2 regions of the Streptomyces formicae genome follow, and region 1 is predicted to be linked to the other one. Evidence: riboswitches for the same ligand, from Rfam matches in the RefSeq annotation. Region 1 holds a riboswitch; the other holds the start of a gene.

Region 1 (4,603 bases):
GCTACCAACCCGTACTCGCCCGCCGCATGGGCGGCTTCGGCAACTTCGCCATCAGCTTCTCGGTGATCTCCATCCTGTCCGGATGCATGACGCTCTACGGCTTCGGCCTGGGCACCGGCGGCCCGGCCGTGATGCTCTGGGGCTGGGCGGGCGTCGGCCTCTTCGTCCTCTGCGTGGGCCTCGCGCTGGCCGAGGTGACCAGCGCGTATCCGACGTCGGGGGCGCTCTACTACATGGCCGACCGGCTCGGCGGGCGCCGCTGGGGCTGGTACACGGGCTGGCTGAACCTGCTCGGCCTGCTCGGCGCGATAGCGGGCATCGACTACGGCGCCGCCCTGTTCACCGGCGCGTTCCTCAATCTGAAGTTCGGCTTCACGCCGACGGCCGAGAAGACCTTCCTGATCTTCCTGTGCATCCTGTTCCTGCACGCCGTCCTGAACCTCTTCAACGTACGCCTGGTCAGCCTGCTCAACTCGATCAGCGTGTGGTGGCACGTGGCCGGTGTCACGGTGATCGTCGGCGTCCTCGCGATCGTGCCCGACCACCACCAGTCGCCGTCGTTCGTCTTCGGCGAGTTCTACAACGGCACCGGCTGGGAGAACCCGCTCTACGTCACCGCGATCGGCCTGCTCCTCGCCCAGTACACGTTCTCCGGGTACGACGCCTCCGCGCACCTCTCGGAGGAGACGTCCAACGCGTCGGTGTCCGCTGCGCGCGGCATCGTGCGCGCCATCTGGGCCTCCTGGATCGCCGGTTTCGTCCTGCTGGCCGGGCTCACCTTCGCCATCCAGGACTACAAGGGCACGTTGGAGACCGCCACCAACGTGCCGCCCGCCCAGATCATGATCGACGCGATCGGCGAGTCCGGCGCGACGGCGCTGCTGCTCATCGTGATCGTGGCGCAGCTGTTCTGCGGCAACGCCGAGACGGCCGCGGCCAGCCGCATGGTGTTCGCCTTCTCCCGCGACAACGCGCTGCCGGGCTCCGCGATCTGGCGCAAGGTCAGCTCCCGCACCCAGGTCCCGGTGCCCGCGGTGTGGCTCTCGGTGGGCCTGGCCGCGGTGATCGCCCTGCCGTCCCTGTACTCGGCGACCGCGTACACGGCCGTGACCGCCATCAACGTCATCGGCATCACGCCCGCCTACGCCATCCCGATCTTCCTGCGCCTGCGCGCGGGCGACCGCTTCCAGCAGGGCCCGTGGAACCTGGGCCGCTGGAGCAAGCCGATCGGCTGGATCGCGGTGATCTGGGTGGCGTTCGTGACGGTCCTGTTCTGCCTGCCGCAGGCCTCGCCCGTCACCGTCCAGTCGATGAACTACGCGTCGATCGCGCTCGCCGTGGTGCTGATTCTGGCCACCGTGTGGTGGTTCGTGGCGCGCCGCTCGTACAGCACTCCGCAGGCGTACGGCTCGGACCGCGAGCAGGCCGAGGTCGCCGAGGGCATCGTCTGAGACTCCGCGCGAACCGCCTCACGCGGGGCGGTCGTTGAGGATCTTCTGGAAGAGCCGGTGGTCGCGCCAGGCGCCCTGGATGTACAGGAAGCCCGGCGCGACGCCGTACTCCTCGAAGCCGCACTTGGTGAGCACGCGCTGCGACGCGGTGTTGTGCAGGAGCGTGCCCGCCTCGACGCGGTGCAGGCCCAGTTGGCCGTCGGCGGCCTCGCAGACGACGTTCGCCGCGCCGGAGGCGAGGCCCCTTCCCTGGTGCTCGGCGTCGATCCAGTAGCCGAGGTTCCCGCTGCGGACCGGGCCGAGCACGATGTTCGACAGGGCGGCGTGCCCGAGGACCTCACCGCCGCCGACCAGCACCCAGTGCGCGGACCGGCCCGCGCGGCCCTCCTCCAACTGCACCCGGAGCCGGTCGCTCTGCCCCTGCGTGGTGAAGAAGGCGGCGGGCCTGTCCGGGTCCCAGGGTTCGAGGTGGGCGCGGTTGCGCCGGTAGGCGCGGGCGAGCGCCTCCGCGTCGTCGAGCGTGACCGGCCGTATGAGGACGTCTGACGTGAGGGAGACCTCTCCACTGATCATGCGCCCAGCGTACGAGGCCCCCCTCGGTGGGGCGGGGTCAGCGGCCGCCCGCGACCCGCAGGACCGTGCCCGTCGCGTAGGAGGCATCGGCGGAGAGCAGCCAGGAGACGGCCGCCGCGATCTCCTCCGGCCGGCCCGAGCGCCCCATCGGAATGCCGTCGGCGAGCTTCGCGGGGCGCTCGGGGTCCGCGTGGAACTCGGTCCAGATGACGCCCGGGGCAACGGCGTTGACGCGGATGCCGTCCCCCGCGACCTCCTTGGCAAGGCCGACGGTCAGGGTGTCGACGGCGCCCTTGGCCGCCGCGTAGTGCACGTACTCGCCGGGGGCGCCGAGCGTGGCGGCGGCGGACGAGACGTTCACGATCGCGCCGCCGCCGTTCGCCTTCAGGTCCCGCACCGCGCGCCGGGCGCAGAGCAGATAGCCGAGGACGTTCACGTCGAGCGCGCGGCGCATGCCCTCGGCGTCGGCGTCGGCGAGCGGCCCGACGGGCCCGCTCACTCCCGCGTTGTTGACCAGGCCCGTGACGGGGCCGAGTTCGGCGGCAGCGGTGTCGAAGAGACGGTCGACGGCGGCCTCGTCGGCGGTGTCGACCTGGACGGTGACGCAGCAGCGGCCCGCGGCGCGGACGGCGTCGGCCGCCTTCGCCGCGGCGGCCTCGTCGGAGCGGTAGCCGATGGCGACGTCGTGCCCTTCCTGGGCGAGACGGGCGCTGACAGCCGCGCCGATGCCTCGGCTGCCGCCGGTGACGACGGTGACGGGGTGGTGCTGCACGGGGGACCTCCGGCTCTGGGTGGCTGACTGTCGCGCCGCCCGGACGCGGGGATCGCCCTCGTCCGGCACGGCGTCATCCTACGGAGCGGTGATCTTCGTCAGCGGCCAGGGGCGGCGGGCTCCCCGTCGGGTGCCACGCAGACCAGCGTGGTGGCGACGGTGTCGCGCCGCAGCCGGAGCAGGTTCCAGCGGGGCTGCCACTGGGCGAGGCCCCGGTGCTCGCGCAGCAGCCCGCGCAGCCGTCCCGGGTCGTGCGTCCACAGCGTGGCGGGCACGCCCCGGGTCGGGCCGAGCACATGGAGGGCGATGCGGCCGTCGTCCCGTACGTCGTGCGAGGAGAGCAGCACGTCGACGAGCGGCCCCGGGTCCTTCGCGCTGTCGCGGGCCTGGATCCAGTGGACCTGGTGTCCCGGCGTGCGGGCTTCGCAGGTGTCGTGGTCGCAGATGGTGTGCGGGTGCGTCATGGAGCGCCTCCGGAGTCGTGGACCCCGGGAACCGGCCCCGGTGATCCGCCGTTCCCCGCGCGCCTCGCGCGGGGCGGGTCGTCACCCGGGGCACCCGCGACGGAGCGGGGTGCCGTCCAGCCAGCCGGGGCTTGACGCTGGAACTCGTGACCCGCCCCGACCGTAACACGGCTCTACTGGGGCGTCGCCGGGATAACGGCGTCCTCCGGAGCGGCCTTCTCCGCGGGCAGGCTGTCCATGAAGGAGCTCACCGAGAACACCGCGTTGCCGGGTCCGGCGGGGCCGTAACCGGGGGGCGAGGAAAGGCCGTTGGCCTCCATCGTCGCGCGGTAGGCCTCAAGGAGCCGCACGTGGTACTCCAGCGGGGCGCCCTGCGGATTGGCCTTGCCCAGCGGCGTCGTGGGCTCCGGGCACCAGGTGGTGAAGCGGGGCGTGATGCCGCGCGACATGAAGTACTGCAGGCCCTCGACGGTGGAGTCGATGGCCTCGCCGACGGTCTTGAAGCCGAAGGGCTCCGCCATCTCCACGCCCGCCACGAAGTTCGGGATGACGTTGCGCGGCCCGAAGACGTCTGCGGAGTCCAGGATGCGGCGGTGCCACTCGTCACGGCCGACGTAGCGCTCCTTGCCGGGGCAGTAGCGCTCGAACAGGTACGGGTCCCACACCTCGTAGTTGGGGTGGTAGATCCGCACGCCGTAGTCGTGGAAGCGCTGCACGTCCGCCTTGGGCAGGGCCTGGGCGACGACCTTGCCGATCCAGCGGCCGGGGAAGCGCTCCTCGATGGCCTTCGCGTACTGGCCGTAGAAGTCGGCCTCGTCCTTGCCCTGGAGCTGCGTGGTGATGGCGCCACCGGTGAGCGTGTACGCGGTGGAGGACTTGTTCGTGTCGTACTTGTCGATGATGGCGAGGGCTTCGAGGACCTCGTCCATCGGCTTCACACCGGTGTAGGGGCGGCCCGCCGCCTTCTGCTGGCGCCAGTTGTGGTTGATGTCGCAGTACTGGCACTCCTCCTTGGCGCCGAAGTACTGGCAGACCCGGAAGACCGTCAGGTAGATCAGGTAGCCCCACTGGATGGTGGGCGCCACCTCCATCACGGACTTGCCGTTCTCCAGGGTGTGCCGGTAGTAGTCCGGCATCGGCGGCAGGCCGACGTCGGAGATCCGCGCGCCGTCCAGGTAGAGGCCGAGCACTCCGTCGTCGTCGGCCGCGACCCGGTAGGGCGACGCCGGGTTCACGCGGACCGAGACGACGGTGCGGCGCAGTTCGTAGGGGCCGCCGGTGAGGACGATCTCCTCGGGCGGGCGGCGCAGGGCCGCGGCGCCCAGTTCGGGCAGGGTGCCGTG
Region 2 (4,603 bases), 5.9 Mb from region 1:
TGGTCTTCGGTGTCATCGCGGCCATCGCGGCGATCGCCTCGATCAACCCGATCTGGGCCCTCGGCCCGTACCGCCCGGACCAGGTGTCCACCGGCGCCCAGCCCGACTGGTACATGGGCTTCGCCGAGGGTCTGATCCGTGTCATGCCGGGCTGGGAGATCAACGCCTGGGGCCACACGCTCGTCCTGGGCGTGATGATCCCGCTGGCGGTCTTCCCGCTGGTCCTGGTGGCCATCGCGGTCTACCCGTTCATCGAGTCCTGGGTCACCGGGGACAAGCGCGAGCACCACATCCTGGACCGCCCGCGCAACGCCCCGACCCGTACGGCCTTCGGTGTCGCCTGGATCACGGCGTACTTCGTGATGCTGGTGGGTGGTGGAAACGACCTGTGGGCCACGCACTTCCACCTGTCGCTGAACGCCATCACCTGGTTCGTCCGGATCTTCTTCTTCGTCGGACCGGTCATCGCCTTCATCGTGACCAAGCGGATCTGCATGGGTCTCCAGCGGCGCGACAAGGACAAGGTGCTGCACGGGCGCGAGTCCGGCATCATCAAGCGCCTGCCGCACGGTGAGTTCATCGAGGTCCACGAGCCGCTCAGCCAGGAGCAGCTGCACACCCTCACGGCGCACGAGCAGTACCAGCCGCTCGAGATCGGCCCGACGGTCGACGAGAACGGCGTCGAGCGCAAGGTGTCCGGCTCCGAGAAGCTCAGGGCCAAGCTCTCCAAGGGCTACTACGGGGAGGACAACCAGATCCCCAAGGCCACCGCCGAGGAGTACAAGGAGATCACGAGCGGCCACGGCCACCACTGATCAACCGAAGCTCTCGAAGCTCTGACCACAAGGTCGCCACGGCAGGAGCCCCGTCCATTGCATGGACGGGGCTCTTTGCCGTCCCGGGGGCTGGATAGGGTGGTCCCACCCCCTTGTCGAGGGGCGCGTCTTCATACTTCGAGAAACCCCAGGAGCGGCCATGAGCGCTGTGACCCCCGCAGGAGGCACTACCGCGGCGGGCCGTTCCTGGCCCGACGTACTGAACGGCCTGCTCGACGGCCGCGACCAGAGCGCCGACGACACCGCGTGGGCCATGGACCGCATCATGCGCGGCGAGGCCACCGACGCGCAGATCGCGGGCTTCGTGGTCGCGCTGCGCGCCAAGGGCGAGACCGTCGAGGAGATCTCCGGGCTCGTACGGACGATGTACGAGCACGCCAACGTGATCGAGGTGCCGGGGGAGACCGTCGACATCGTCGGGACCGGCGGGGACGGGGCCAAGACCGTCAACATCTCGACCATGTCCGCGATCGTCGTCGCGGGCGCGGGGGCGAAGGTCGTCAAGCACGGCAACCGCGCCGCCTCCAGTGCCTCGGGCTCCTCCGACGTACTGGAAAAGCTCGGGGTCAACCTGGAGCTGCCGCTGCACCGGGTCGTCGAGGTCGCGGAGGAGGCGGGGATCACCTTCTGCTTCGCGGTGAAGTTCCACCCGGCGCTGCGGCACGCGGGCGCGGCGCGCGGCCAGTTGGGGATCAGGACCGTCTTCAACCTGCTCGGTCCGCTCACCAATCCGGCCAGGGTGCGGGCCCAGGCGGTCGGCGTCGCCGATCCCCGGATGGCGCCCATCGTGGCGGGCGTCTTCGCCGAGCGCGGGCACTCCTCGCTCGTCTTCCGCGGCGACGACGGGCTCGACGAGCTGACGACGACGGGCACCTCCCGCGTCTGGGTGGTGCGCGACGGTGTCGTGCGCGAGGAGTCCTTCGACCCGCGGGACGTCGGCATCGAGCTGGTGGAGATCTCCGCGCTGCGCGGCGCGGACGCCTCGTACAACGCGGAGGTCGCGCTGCGGCTCCTGGACGGCGAGACGGGACCCGTGCGGGACGCGGTGCTGCTCAACGCGGCCGCGGCGCTCGTGGCTCTGAAGCCGACCGACGAGCCGTTCGCGGAGCAGATCAGGGCGGGCATGGCGCGGGCCGCCGAGGCGATCGACACCGGGTCCGCCAAGCGGGCCCTGGAGCGCTGGGTGGCGGCCAGCAACCGCTGAGCGGGCCGCCGGTGTGACGCACGGCGCAGTCCGGATCCTGGACTGCGCCTTGCGCGCCGAAGATCGTGTGGCAGGATGCTGCACAGGTCATGAGTGACAGCGACTACGGCCCCGGCCCGCTGTCCGGCAACCCTCCGTCCGTGGCGGGGTGCCCCGGGTGAAGACCAGGTCGTACGCAGCAAGGCGTATGGCAAGCGCGGACCCCTCGCAACCCTGGGGTCCTGGTCCTCAAGGGAGCAGTCTCGTGAGCAAGCGAATGTGACAGGGCTTCCACGCCCCGCCTCCGCACACCCTTTTTCACCTTTCTCCTGCGCTGTCGACCGACGTCCGGCGCAGTGATCTCGCCTGCCTCTCACGGGAGTTCGCCATGTCTGTTTCCGCCGTTGCCGTCGACGCGTCCGTCTGTGCCCAGCCGCTGCCCGTGCTCGGCGCGGACGTCACCGTTCCGCTGGTCACCGGTGGTGAGGTGACGTACGCGGCGCTCGACTACGCGGCGAGCGCGCCCGCGTTGCAGCGGGTGTGGGACGACGTGGCGGCCTACGCCCCCTACTACGGCAGCGTGCACCGCGGGGCCGGGTACCTGTCGCAGCTCTCCACCGACCTCTTCGAGAACTCCCGCGCGACGGTCGCCGAGTTCCTCGGGTGCCGCGAGGACGACCAGGTGATCTTCACGCGGTCGACCACCGACTCGCTGAACCTGCTCGCCGCCGCGCTGCCCGCCGACTGCCAGGTCTTCGTCTTCGAGACCGAACACCACGCCTCGCTGCTGCCGTGGCGGGACGCGCGGGTGACCTACCTCAACGCGCCGCGTACGCCGGACGAGGCGGTGCAGACGCTGGAGCGGGCCCTTGCCGACCGTGACCCCTACGGCCCGGCCCTGGTCTGCGTGACCGGCGCCTCCAACGTCACCGGCGAGCTGTGGCCGGTGCGCGAGCTGGCCGCCGCCGCGCACGCGCACGGCGCCCGCATCGTCCTCGACGCCGCGCAGCTCGCACCCCACCACCCCGTCTCCATCGACGAGTTGGACGTGGACTGGGTCGCCTTCTCCGGCCACAAGCTGTACGCGCCGTTCGGCTCCGGCGTGCTCGCGGGGCGCTCCGACTGGCTGCGCGGCGCCGAGCCGTACCTCGCGGGCGGCGGGGCATCGCGGAAGGTGGCGCGGCGCGCCGACGGCGGCGTGGACGTGGAGTGGCACGACACCGCCGCGCGGCACGAGGCGGGGTCGCCCAACGTCATCGGCGTCTACTCCATCGCCGCCGCCTGCAAGGCGCTGACCGAGGCCGGATTCGACGAACTGGTCGCCAGGGAGCGGTACTTGATCGCGAAGGTGCGCGAGGGGCTCGCCGAGGTGCCCGCCGTGCGCGTGCTCTCGCTCTTCGGTGACGACGCGCCGCGCGTGGGCGTCATCTCCTTCGTCGTGGACGGCTGGAACAGCTCGCACTTCGCCGCCGCGCTCTCCGCCGAGTACGGGATCGGCGTGCGCGACGGTCTGTTCTGCGCCCACCCGCTGGTGCGCACCCTGCTCGGCAGCGAGCCCGACGAGCCCGGCGAGTGCGGCGCGCCCGAGGCCGCGCCCGGCGAGAAGTCGCTCAACGCCATCCGCGTGAGCTTCGGCGCGGGCACCCCCGACGAGCACGTCGAGCGCTTCGTGCGCGCCGTCAAGGAGCTGGTGGCCGACGGCGCGCGGTGGAGCTACCGCACCGAGGACGGCCGCTGCGTGCCGGACACCAGCGTCGCCGCCTGACCCGGCAGGCGCGAGCCGAGCTGGATCATCCGCAGGGCCCGCTCGGTCGCGTCGGTGAGGAACTCGCCGCCCCTGCCGAGCGCCTCGGTCAGGGAGACGGGGGCGGGCAGGATCGCGCTGTAGGCGTCGACACCGGCGGCCCGCACGTGGTGCGCGCCCCGGCCGATCGTGCCCGCGAGCACCAGGACCGGTCGGTCGAACATCTTGGCGCGGCGGGCCACCTCGGCGGGGATCTTGCCGCGCGGGGTCTGGTGGTCGAGGGCGCCCTCCGCCGTGATGACCAGGTCGGCGCGGGCGAGCCTGGCGTCCAGGTCGAGCTGGTCGAGCAGCACGTCGAAGCGGGGGAGCAGGGCGGCGCCGAGGGCCGCGAGTCCTGCGCCGAGTCCGCCGGACGCGCCCGTGCCGGGGCCCAGTGAGAGGTCGGCGCTGACGCGCAGGTCGCGCGTCAGGACGTACGCCCAGTGGTCGAGGCCGGCGGCGAGCTCCTCGACCTGGCGGGGGGTGGCGCCCTTCTGGGGGCCGAAGACGCGGGCCACGCCGCGCTCGCCGCACAGGACGTTGAAGGGGTTGCAGGCCACCTGGATGTCGGTGGCCGCGACGCGCGGGTCGATGCCGGTGGTGTCGATGCGGTTCAGGCGCGTCAACTCCCTTCCGCCGTGCGGCAGTTCCCAGCCGTCCAGGTCCAGGAGGCGGGCGCCGAGGGCCTGCAGCGCCCCGGCGCCGCCGTCCGAGGTGCCCGAGTCGCCGCAGCCGACCAGGATCCGCCGGGCGCCCGCGTCCAGGGCGGCGCGGATCAGCTCGCCGACGCCGTACGTCGTG

What was found. A riboswitch is a leader RNA that binds a small molecule or an ion and turns the genes downstream of it on or off. The one in region 1 is predicted to bind S-adenosylmethionine.
Region 2: another riboswitch for S-adenosylmethionine. It lies ahead of KY5_RS10735 (aminotransferase class V-fold PLP-dependent enzyme); the one in region 1 lies ahead of KY5_RS36955 (hypothetical protein).

The regions. Positions count from the first base shown of each region.
Region 1 is NZ_CP022685.1:8,484,707-8,489,309, reverse strand. It holds gene KY5_RS36970 (amino acid permease) at 1-1,451, shown strand, start outside; gene KY5_RS36965 (GNAT family N-acetyltransferase) at 1,470-2,024, opposite strand; gene KY5_RS36960 (SDR family NAD(P)-dependent oxidoreductase) at 2,062-2,796, opposite strand; gene KY5_RS36955 (hypothetical protein) at 2,895-3,260, opposite strand; SAM riboswitch class IV at 3,303-3,412, opposite strand; gene KY5_RS36950 (radical SAM protein) at 3,434-4,603, opposite strand, start outside.
Region 2 is NZ_CP022685.1:2,545,945-2,550,547, reverse strand. It holds gene KY5_RS10745 (cytochrome b) at 1-815, shown strand, start outside; gene trpD (anthranilate phosphoribosyltransferase) at 976-2,040, shown strand; SAM riboswitch class IV at 2,126-2,243, shown strand; gene KY5_RS10735 (aminotransferase class V-fold PLP-dependent enzyme) at 2,408-3,784, shown strand; gene KY5_RS10730 (glycerate kinase) at 3,733-4,603, opposite strand, start outside.